2 regions of the Enterococcus sp. AMC1251 genome follow, and region 2 is predicted to be linked to the other one. Evidence: predicted binding sites of a transcription regulator. Region 2 holds the regulator's gene; the other holds the start of a gene.
What was found. The regulator CtsR, encoded in region 2, represses protease genes until heat stress. The targets are predictions, from matches to a motif close to TTGGTCAAAAAAGGTCAAANA.

Region 1 (5,867 bases), 1.1 Mb from region 2:
CTTTAGCAACATCCGCTAATTCTCTTAAATGCACATGTCCTGGAACTATATCAATATAAGAATTACAAATAGCTATAAACGGTTTGTTCATATCTTTGGCATTTTTTACTTGCCCAGTTGCATAAAGCAAACTTCTGGCGGGAGCCGCCTCGATTCCTTTTTTGATTTTATCACTACGCATTGTTCATCCACTCCAATTCAGTTATCTCCAGAAGATCTCTTTTTTTGCTTCTTCTGATTCATTTTCTTATTTACTCTGCCACCTCTTCTTTATAAAGATTTCTACAAAAAAAACACCCCATCGATTGAATGGGATGCTTTAGTAAGACCCCCATTTACCAAAGACAAACAGGACTCTAACATCTGCGAAATTTCTCAGTGTTCTAAGTCCTACACGATAAAATAATGACTAATACGTGATTATTGTCTATCTTCTTCATGGCAACGGTCTCCTCTTTTAAAAAATCTATAAAGATTAAAATGGCATGTGATAAATAAAAGCTTTTACTAACTATAAACCTATTAAATGAGAATGTCAATATAATTTGGTAAAAAAATTCAGAAAATTCTAAAAACAGCAGTTGCTATTTTTTTACTCAATATCTTAAGTTAGCTTTGAGATAAAAATTAAGTGACCTAAATAATCTATTCCCTCAATACCTACGTAAAATTATTTAACTAACCTCCAAATAAAAACGAGAATCCGAGTAGAAACTGTAAAAAGCAGTTTCTCGTTAATCGAACTAAAAACCGCACAATGCTTGAACATTGTGCGGTTTTTAGTTCAATTAACAAGAAATATCTCGAGGCAATAAGTCGAAGCTTATCATTACCTACTGAGTACTCGATCTTAAACAACTCTTACCAAAACCTCGTTTTCCCCTACAATGTTATCCTCTTTGAAAATAATACAAAGGTTTGTGAGTTAAACGTTTCATCTGTCTCTTCTTATCTTCAATAATAGACAATAACTCCTCGGAAAAGCTTTCTAAAATAACTCGGCCGCCTTTATACGTACTTCCCCCCATTGAAATTACTTCATCAGGTGTTAATATGATTTTTCTATGGGAGATTTTTTTGAAGAATTCTTCAATCAGGTATGTAGGCAAATAAAAATTATTTTGTGCCGAAAATGATTCTAAATAGATAAAGTCATCAATACTGATATAACAATCGTCCATTGATAGAAAATTCACGGACTTATCTACATAGATATCTCTTTTTTGTAGAATCTCATTAATTTTTTTGTTCAAAAGATTTAAGGTCTCTATTTCTTTGACAAAATTTTCTAATTCTCGATAACGTACAGCTTTGCGTTCATCATAATTCACACGTAAAGCAATACCCACCGATACGACAACTGCACCAATTAAGACACCAGTTATCCCTGTAATAAAAACAACCATTTGGATTCCCTCACTCTTTTCGTTCTTGTTTTTTAGTATAACATATTCCTTCATGAGGACAAAAATATACGAAAAAAAATAATTTTTCGCTTATTTTTTTCACTTTTTTTTTGGTATTTTGATTATTTCTTTTATTGAATAATCTAGATTACTCATTTAGTTGATGATATAATATGACAGTAGTAATATTATATATGAGAGTTGGGGAAGATAGAATGGGGAAAAAAGTGATTAAGTTAGATTTTGATGATGTGGTTATTGCTAACGAAGATGGAAGTACGACACATGCATTGTATGAATGGTTCAATTTTAAGCCGGAAATCGGTGATCTTGTTGATGTTTTTGAAGATGGTGATGAACTAATCATTCACAAAGCAGAACAAGCTACAAATGCAACAGAAAATCTGCAAGATAAGATCAATATCAACATCGTTAATGAAAATAACAATACACAGACACAGTCAGTTGGTGGCTATGTACAGCATGGTAGAGTCGTTAATAAATGGGTTTATTTTATATTAGCCTTATTTTTAGGTGGAATTGGTGCTCATAAATTCTATTCTGGTTTTACAGGGAAAGGAATCATGTACTTAGTATTCTGCTGGACATGGATTCCTGTAATAATTGCATTTTTCACAGCAATTATTACATTACTTAAACCTGCTGATCAAAATGGGAATATTGTTGTTACCTCATAATAATTGAAAAAAAGAGATTACTCCTGTTTTCTCTATTTGTCAGTACTTAGGGTGAAAAACAAAAGTAAATCACTTTTGTTTTTCACCCTTTTTTTACTTAATTCAGTGCATTAAAGTTGACCTTTATTGACCAATAAAGTATACTTTTTTTAAGCATTAAGGTATGCTTTGTGATAAAATGATTTGAAGAGTTTTTTATATAGGAGGAATATACTATGAATTTAATACCAACGGTCATTGAACAATCATCTCGTGGAGAAAGAGCATATGATATTTATTCACGATTATTAAAAGATAGAATCATCATGTTAAGTGGTCCGATCGATGATAATGTAGCAAACTCAGTCATTGCCCAATTACTATTTTTGGATGCACAAGACTCTGAAAAAGACATCTATATTTATATCAACTCGCCAGGAGGAAGTGTTTCTGCTGGATTAGCAATTTTCGACACAATGAATTTTGTCAAAGCTGATGTACAAACAATTGTTCTAGGTATGGCAGCTTCTATGGGAAGTTTCTTATTAACTGCCGGCACAAAAGGCAAACGTTTCGCATTACCAAATGCTGAAATCATGATCCATCAACCTCTTGGTGGAGCTCAAGGTCAAGCAACTGAGATCGAAATTGCAGCGAAACACATTCTTGATACACGTGATCGCCTAAATAAAATTTTAGCTGAACGCACTGGTCAACCACTTGAAGTCATTGAACGTGATACTGATCGTGATAATTTCATGACTGCTCAACAAGCAAAAGAATACGGTTTAATCGATGAAGTAATGGAAAATAGCACCTCTTTAAACAAATAATACTATTGATGTCCAAAAATTCTTTTGAAATTTTGGGCATTTTTATTTAAACTAGTGACAAAAAGCGCTACACTAAAGATAGAAGAAATGAAAGGATGTTATTAACATGGATATTTCAGTGATTGATGCAACAAAAGTTACTACAAAAAATGGTTTGGCAATTGGGAAAGACTCAGCCCCAATAAAAATGGTAGAATTTATGAACGTTCGTTGCCCTTATTGTAAAAAATGGTTTGAGGATTCGTTTGATCTATTGAATGAATATATTAAAGATGGCAAAGTTCAGCGAATTATCAAACTATTAGATAAAGAAAAAGAAAGCTTGCAACGCGGTAATGTGATGCATCACCATGTCGATTATGATTTACCAGAAAAAGGATTGACCGATCTAAAACAAATGTATGATATGCAAGATCAATGGGGAAATCTTTCTTTAGAAGATGTGGCAGTGTTCGCAAAAGATAATTTGCAACTATCTGAAAAGAAAGAAGCAACAATTGTTCAATCAGTAGTTGCAGAAGCGGAAGCAGCAAATATTAAATTTGTACCAACGATCGTGATTGGGGAGCATATCTTTGATGAATCCATTACTAAAGAAGAATTAATTGGTTATTTAAAAGGTAAATAAAAAAATAAGGTTTTGAGAAGTAATGACACTTCCAGTCACTACATCCCAAAACCTTAAAAATATAAATAAACGGTGGTGGTGTAAAGAAACAACTACTACGCTGCCAATCTAAACACTTTTATTTTGATCGCCATCTTTTTGGACTTTATTATCATCATTAGAGCTCAATTTCTTTTCTGAAGTAGAATCTTCAACCTCTTTTTCAGCATCTTCACCAAAACTCAAGATTTTATCCACATCTTCTTTTCCAAGAAAATTACCTAGACCTTCTCCAAGTTGTTTGATCTGCCTCATAATAAAATCTTTATCTTCTACACCCATTTAGTTCACCTAGCTTTCTTCTGCTTTGGCATAACAATCCGTATCTAATAAGAATTCATGCACTTTTTTCTCTTAACTTATCCGCAAATTCATTAATTTTACGAATTCGGTGATTAATTCCAGACTTTGAAATTGCTCCTGAAGGGATCATTTCACCTAATTCTTTTAAGCTCACTTCTGGATATTCTAAACGTAATTCTGCAATTTCCTGTAATTTGTCTGGCAACGCAGTTAAGCCTACCACACTTTCGATATACTGAATATTTTCGATTTGTTTTGACGCAGCATCGATTGTTTTATTAAGATTGGCTGTTTCACAATTGACTAAGCGGTTCACTGAATTACGCATATCACGAACAATTCGGACATCTTCAAATTTCAACATTGAATTTGTCGCACCAATCAACGTCAGAAAATCAGCGATTCGCTCAGCTCCTTTTAAGTAGGAAATATACCCATTACGCCGCTCTAAGGTTCGTGCATTTAAATCATAATAGTTCAGCATCTGGCAAATATCATCGTTATGTTCTTCATAAATTGAAAATATTTCCAAATGATAGCGACTTGTTTCAGGATTATTGACTGATCCAGATGCCATAAATGCACCTCTTAAATAAGATCTCATTTTTTGGGCATTCCCCATAATTTCATCGGATACATGAGTATTAAACATCATCCCATCCAAAATATCTAAATCAGCAAGCACATTTTTCGTATCTTGTTTCAAACGTACGATATAAACGTTATTCTTTTTTAATTTCATTTTTTTTCGAACTAATAATTCTGAGCGAGCATTGTAATGGTCTTTCAACAGAGAATAGATTCGTCTGGCAATCGCTGCATTTTCAGTTTGGACATTTAGTACAAATTGCTGATTCACAATGCTTAATGAACCGTTCATACGAATTAAAGCCGCTAGTTCTGCTCTGGCATGTTCCCGATGAACTTCTAAAGTCGTCAGCTCTTTTTTTACATCTGCTGCAAAAGACAACCTCCGTCCCTCCTCTCTTACTCTTTAATATTTTGCACCGAATACAATCCGAAATAGTTCATCTACAACTTTATCACCATCATGAAAAACGCCACCATCACGTAATTTCAAAAAATCTGTAGAAATTACACGACAGCCTTCATCTCTCAACTTCTGGAAATCATGTTCCACTTGAACTAAATATTCATCATAAATTTCTGGATCCATGTAACCATCTGGAACTTTTTCAGTATTGACTAAAACGGTATCAATAAATTTATTTTTAAGATGCTCATGTAGAACACACACATGATCTGCATCAGTAAAATGTTCAGTTTCACCTTTTTGGGTCATGATATTACAAATGTAAACTACTTCTCCTTTGGCATTGATGATCGCTTCTCCAATTTCATTGATCACTAAGTTAGGCAAAATACTTGTAAACATGCTTCCTGGACCCAAAACAATCATATCGGCTTCTTCTATTGCTTTCACTACTTTTCTAGCGGCTTTAGGCTGCTCATCGTCATTTGTATTGGTCACAAAGACATGATCAATCGTTTTTCGATCAACTGCAATACTTGATTCCCCAACTGCAATAGAGCCATCTTTAAAAACAGCGTGTAAGGTTAGAGGTCTTTCTGATGAAGGATAAACATGTCCGTCCACATGCATCATTTTTGAGAGTAACTGAATCGCCTCATACGTACTCCCACGCATTTCTGAAACAGCTGCAATGATCAAATTTCCGATTGCATGATTAGCAAAATAGTTATCTGATTTGTCAAAACGATACTGAAAAATATCTTCATATAGTTGCGGCATATCTGATAAGGCCACTAGTACGTTACGTAAATCTCCTGGCGGTGTCATATTCATCGACTCACGAATCTCACCACTACTTCCTCCATCATCTGCAACAGTTACAACAGCGGTAATATCCGCACTTTGATTACGTAAACTTTTTAGAATAACAGGCAAACCAGTTCCACCGCCAACAACAACAATTTTTGGTTTTCTAATACGATAGGT
Region 2 (5,867 bases):
TATTTCGGGCTGTTTGATTACTACTTCAATCCAGTTTTGAGTGAATAAAAAGCACTCAATTAAATAGCAACAACACCCAGTGTGGTGGCGATAGCGAGAAGGATACACCTGTTCCCATGCCGAACACAGAAGTTAAGCTTCTTAGCGCCGATTGTAGTGAAGGGTTTCCCTTTGTGAGAGTAGGACGTCGCCACGCTAAAGTGTTGTCTTGGAGGTTTAGCTCAGCTGGGAGAGCACCTGCCTTACAAGCAGGGGGTCGGCGGTTCGATCCCGTCAACCTCCATTTTTTGAGCCGTTAGCTCAGTTGGTAGAGCATCTGACTTTTAATCAGAGGGTCGCAGGTTCGAGCCCTGCACGGCTCATAGAAATATTTTGCGGGTGTGGCGGAATTGGCAGACGCACTAGATTTAGGATCTAGCGCCTTACGGCGTGGGGGTTCAAGTCCCTTCACCCGCATCTTTAGTCTCGTTTTATTACTAGGCGATTATAACGCCGGCTTAGCTCAGTTGGTAGAGCATCTGATTTGTAATCAGAGGGTCGAGGGTTCAAATCCTTTAGCCGGCATCCAAACTGCGGAAATAGCTCAGTGGTAGAGCACCACCTTGCCAAGGTGGGGGTCGCGGGTTCGAACCCCGTTTTCCGCTTAGCCTTTTCAAAACGCCGGGGTGGCGGAACTGGCAGACGCACAGGACTTAAAATCCTGCGGTGAGTGATCACCGTACCGGTTCGATTCCGGTCCTCGGCATTGCTTTGAAACACTATGAATGGCAATTGTGAAATTGACAGAATAGGGGTTGAAAAGTATAAAGCACCCATAGCTCAACTGGATAGAGTGCTTGACTACGAATCAAGAGGTTAGGGGTTCGACTCCCTTTGGGTGCATAGTTGAAATGTTTGACTGCGATTTAGAAGGTAGTGAGTATTAGTTCCTTTTAAGCGTTTAGTCTTTTTTTTATTATTTAGCTACGGGAAGTAGCTCAGCTTGGTAGAGCACTTGGTTTGGGACCAAGGGGTCGCAGGTTCGAATCCTGTCTTCCCGATTTAAAGAACAGAGTGATTACTCTGTTCTTTTTTGTTCATTTGAATAATTAGCTAGTTCAATGTATTTACCTTTTCTTATCAATTCGGGCATTCTTCTTTATTAAACACTTGAAATTATGTATAATTAAGGTCAGTATTAGTCAAGGGAAAAGGATGAGTGTGATGAGTAATCAAAATACTTCGGATTTAATAGAGGCATATTTAAAAAAAATTCTTGAAGAAAGCAGTAAAATTGAGATTCGTAGAGCCGAGATGGCTCACTTATTCAATTGTGTTCCCTCCCAGATTAATTATGTTATCAATACACGCTTTACGATTCAACGAGGCTATTCTGTTGAAAGTAAACGTGGTGGTGGTGGATATATTAGGATCGCTAAAGTACAAATTTCTGATAGTGATCAACTACTAAAGCAAATAGCCCAATTTACTGGGAGTGAACTTTCGGAAAAAGATGCACTAATTTTTGTGCAAAAGTTGTATGAAGAAGAAGTTATTACCAAAAGAGAAGGAAATCTGATGTTGTCTGTTCTTGGAAAAACAGTTTTAGGCAAAGCGGGCTCAAATGAAGATTATTTACGTGCTCAATTAATGCATTCATTTTTAGAACGTTTGAGTTACGAGGAGGAATGATAGTATGGACGAATTATTTACAGAAAGTGCCAAGGCGGTATTAGCTATTGCACAAGAAGAAGCAAAATATTTTAGACATCAATCTGTGGGGTCTGAACATTTATTATTAGCACTAGTCTTAGAACCGAATGGAATTGCAGGGAAATCATTGCGTCAGTTGGACGTTGATAAAAATGATATTCGTGAAGAAATAGAGCACGTAACTGGCTATGGAACCGTTAAAGGATATCCTAAAGGTGCCTATTTACCTTATTCTCCTCGTGCAAAACAAATTTTTGCTTATGCAGGCGATGAAGCGAAACGTTTAGGCGCGCCAAATATTGGAACAGAACATATCCTACTTGGTTTATTAAGAGATGAAGATATATTGGCTGCACGTATTTTATTAAATTTAGGGTTAAGTTTGTCTAAGATGCGTCAGTTATTGATGAAGAAAATAGGCATTACTGATCCACAAATGAGTGGGAATGTAGGGCGTCGTCGTAATAATCAAGCTCAAAAAGCTGCGCCAAAAGGAACACCAACCTTGGATTCATTAGCGCGTGATTTAACAAAATTAGCGCGTGAAAATGATTTAGATCCTGTAGTCGGGCGTTCGCAAGAGGTTAGACGATTAATCCAAATTCTAAGTCGTCGTACGAAGAACAATCCTGTTTTAGTTGGTGAACCTGGTGTTGGTAAGACTGCCATTGCTGAAGGACTAGCTCAAAAAATTGTGAACGCTGAAGTTCCTGAGGATATGTTGGAAAAACGCTTAATGATGTTGGATATGGGTGCCTTAGTTGCCGGTACCAAGTATCGCGGTGAATTTGAAGATCGACTAAAAAAAGTAATCGATGAAATTTATCAAGATGGCGAAGTGATTTTATTTATTGATGAATTGCATACCTTAATTGGTGCAGGTGGTGCTGAAGGTGCGATCGATGCATCGAATATTTTAAAACCAGCCCTTGCAAGAGGAGAATTGCAAACGATCGGTGCAACAACACTAGATGAATACCAAAAATATATCGAAAAAGATTCAGCATTAGAACGTCGTTTTGCTCGTGTGCAAGTCGATGAGCCAACGCCGGAAGAAGCAGAAGAAATTCTAAAGGGTTTACGCTCTCGTTATGAAGAACATCACGGTGTGGAAATCACAGATGATGCGCTACATGCGGCAGTTCAATTATCTGTACGATACATTAATTCTCGCCAATTACCAGACAAAGCAATCGATCTGATGGATGAGTCTTCGGCTAAAGTTCGTTTAGATTTGGCAGATGAACCCTCTGAAATCAATAATTTACGCGTGGAAATCGCTCGTTTAGTTCAAGAAAAAGAAGAAGCGATTCAATCACAGTCTTTTGAAAGTGCAGCAAGACTACGCCAAAAAGAAAAAAAACTAGCACGTAAATTAGAAAACATTCTATTATTAGAACAAAAAGAAGCTTCCGGCTATGCGAATCAAGTGACGGAGCAAGATGTTGCGAATGTTGTCTCACAATGGACTGGCGTGCCGTTACAACAGTTAGAGAAAAAGGAAAGTGAACGTTTGCTTGAATTAGAAAGTATTCTACATCATCGCGTAGTTGGTCAAGAGGAAGCTGTTCAAGCCGTGTCACGTGCGATTCGTAGAGCTCGTAGCGGGTTAAAAGATCCAGATAGACCCATTGGATCATTCATGTTCTTAGGCCCAACAGGTGTAGGTAAAACAGAGCTTGCAAAAGCATTAGCTGAAACAATGTTTGGTAGTGAGGACGCCCTTGTTCGTGTGGATATGTCTGAATTTATGGAAAAATATAGCACGAGCCGTTTGATTGGTTCTCCTCCAGGATATGTGGGTTATGAAGAAGGCGGACAGTTAACTGAAAAAATCCGTCAAAAACCATATTCTGTCATTTTATTGGATGAAGTAGAAAAAGCTCATCCAGATGTCTTCAATATTCTGTTACAAGTACTGGATGATGGTCATTTAACTGATTCTAAAGGGCGTAAAGTGGACTTTAGAAATACAATTTTGATCATGACGTCAAATATTGGGGCAACAGCGATTCGTGAAGAAAAAAATGTCGGTTTTAATGTAAAAGATCTGACAAAAGACTACGATGCGATGCAAAAACGAATCATGGAAGAATTGAAAAAAGCATTCCGTCCAGAATTCTTGAACCGTGTGGATGAAACAGTTGTCTTCCGTTCATTGGATCAAGAAGAAATCCACGAAATCGTGAAAATCATGAGCAAATCTATCGTTAAGCGTTTGAGAGCGCAAGATGTCAATGTGAAGATCACAGCAGCAGCCATTGAAGTGATTGGAAAAGTTGGGTTTGATCCAGAGTATGGTGCACGACCAATTCGTCGAGCATTACAAAAAGAGGTCGAGGATCGTTTAAGCGAGGCATTACTTTCTGGTCAAATCCATCTGGGTGATAAAGTAACGATCGGTGCAAGTAAAGGCAAAATAACGTTGACTGTTAAGTCGCCTAAACCTGAACAAGTATTACAAACAATTTAATCAAAAAAATCAATAATTCGCTGTGCAAAACGAATCTGTTTTGTACAGCTTTTTTACTTTAGTAAAACTAGAATAAAGTTATTTATTTTGTGAAAAATGAACGTTAAAATATAGAGAGACTATTGGAAAGTTTGTGAACCTATGCTACTATAAAACAGTTGTTAGAAGACTATAGAAAAAGCTACAAGATATATTAATTATTCGAGGACTGAACAGCCTGCTCAGCTTTCAAAGGAGGATATAAAATGATTGAACTTATTGCGACTGCTGAGTCGATTGAACAAGCAGAGGCATTGTTAGCAGTAGGAGTAGACACATTATACATTGGAGAAGAGATGTTTGGATTACGTTTGCCGACGTCATTTTCTCGTGAAGAACAGCGAACTATTACCGAAAAAGCGCACGAGGTCGATAAAAAAGTAACGATTGCATTGAATGGTATCATGCATCCTGAAAAAATGAAAAAGGTTCCGGAATATTTGGCTTTTTTACAAGAAATTCAAGTAGATCAAGTAACAGTTGGTGATCCAGGAGTTGTATTTGTAATGCAACGTGATGGAATCGATATTCCCTATATTTACGATGGCGAAACCTTAGTGACTAGCTCTCGCCAAATCAATTTTTGGGCCAAACGTGGAGCAACGGGTGCAGTATTGGCGCGTGAAGTTCCTTTTGAAGAAATGAAAGCGATGAAGGAAAACTTGATGGTTCCAGCTGAAGTTCTTGTGTATGGCGCCACATGCATTCATCAATCAAAGCGCCCTTTGCTGCAAAACTACTATAATTTCACTAAAAATGATGAGTCAGCAGGCAAAGAGCGTGGTTTGTTTATATCAGAACCTAAAAAAGAAGAGACACACTATTCGATTTATGAAGACAGCCACGGCACGCATATTTTTGCGGATAATGATGTAAATTTAATTGGTGAACTGGACAAACTTCATGAGCATAATTACACAAAGTGGAAACTAGATGGGATCTATGCGCCAGGTGAAAATTTTGTAAAAGTAGCCAAACAATTTGTAGATGCAAAAGAAAAAATCAAAACAGGTCTTTGGTCGAGTGAGCAGGCACAAAAAGCAATTGATCAAATCGAAGCTTTACATCCAGAAAACCGTGGTTTAGATATCGGATTCTTTGATTTAGATCCAGACGAGATAAAATAAGGAGAAAAAACACATGACAAACGAACGAACATTGAAGCGTCCTGAGGTCTTAGCACCAGCAGGGACGCTAGAAAAACTAAAAACAGCCATTCATTATGGAGCAGATGCGGTATACATTGGCGGAAATGCTTATGGTTTGCGCAGTCGTGCAGGGAATTTCACAAAAGAAGATATGATCGAAGGTGTAGCATTTGCTAACGAACATGGGGCAAAAGTATACGTGGCAGCAAATATGGTCACGCATGAAGGGAATCAAGAAGGAGCAGGAGACTTTTTTAGGGAAATTCGTGATATTGGTATTTCAGCCGTAATCGTTTCTGATCCAGCCTTGATTGAAATTTGTGCAGCAGAAGCACCTGGCTTGCCGATCCATTTATCTACACAAGCTTCAGCGACCAATTATGAAACATTAGAGTTTTGGAAAAACGAAGGATTAGAACGTGTTGTTTTAGCGCGGGAAGTATCGATGGATGAAGTAGCAGAAATCCGTAAAAATACGGATGTTGAGATCGAAGCGTTTATTCATGGTGCAATGT

Region 1: the regulator CtsR is predicted to act here: its motif matches at 2,218-2,238, upstream of clpP (ATP-dependent Clp endopeptidase proteolytic subunit ClpP).

Annotation. Positions count from the first base shown of each region.
Region 1 is NZ_CM177098.1:1,031,220-1,037,086, reverse strand. Features, by position in the region: gene ilvD (dihydroxy-acid dehydratase) at 1-181, opposite strand, end outside; gene AC4BBR_RS04820 (hypothetical protein) at 891-1,406, opposite strand; gene AC4BBR_RS04815 (TM2 domain-containing protein) at 1,580-2,104, shown strand; gene clpP (ATP-dependent Clp endopeptidase proteolytic subunit ClpP) at 2,320-2,916, shown strand; gene AC4BBR_RS04805 (DsbA family protein) at 3,023-3,544, shown strand; gene AC4BBR_RS04800 (hypothetical protein) at 3,653-3,865, opposite strand; gene whiA (DNA-binding protein WhiA) at 3,921-4,856, opposite strand; gene AC4BBR_RS04790 (gluconeogenesis factor YvcK family protein) at 4,881-5,867, opposite strand, start outside.
Region 2 is NZ_CM177098.1:3,426,377-3,432,243, reverse strand. Features, by position in the region: rRNA gene rrf (5S ribosomal RNA) at 81-196, shown strand; tRNA gene AC4BBR_RS16250 (tRNA-Val) at 211-283, shown strand; tRNA gene AC4BBR_RS16245 (tRNA-Lys) at 290-362, shown strand; tRNA gene AC4BBR_RS16240 (tRNA-Leu) at 375-456, shown strand; tRNA gene AC4BBR_RS16235 (tRNA-Thr) at 492-564, shown strand; tRNA gene AC4BBR_RS16230 (tRNA-Gly) at 573-644, shown strand; tRNA gene AC4BBR_RS16225 (tRNA-Leu) at 660-745, shown strand; tRNA gene AC4BBR_RS16220 (tRNA-Arg) at 809-882, shown strand; tRNA gene AC4BBR_RS16215 (tRNA-Pro) at 967-1,040, shown strand; gene AC4BBR_RS16210 (CtsR family transcriptional regulator) at 1,204-1,671, shown strand; gene AC4BBR_RS16205 (ATP-dependent Clp protease ATP-binding subunit) at 1,676-4,165, shown strand; gene AC4BBR_RS16200 (peptidase U32 family protein) at 4,411-5,331, shown strand; gene AC4BBR_RS16195 (peptidase U32 family protein) at 5,345-5,867, shown strand, end outside.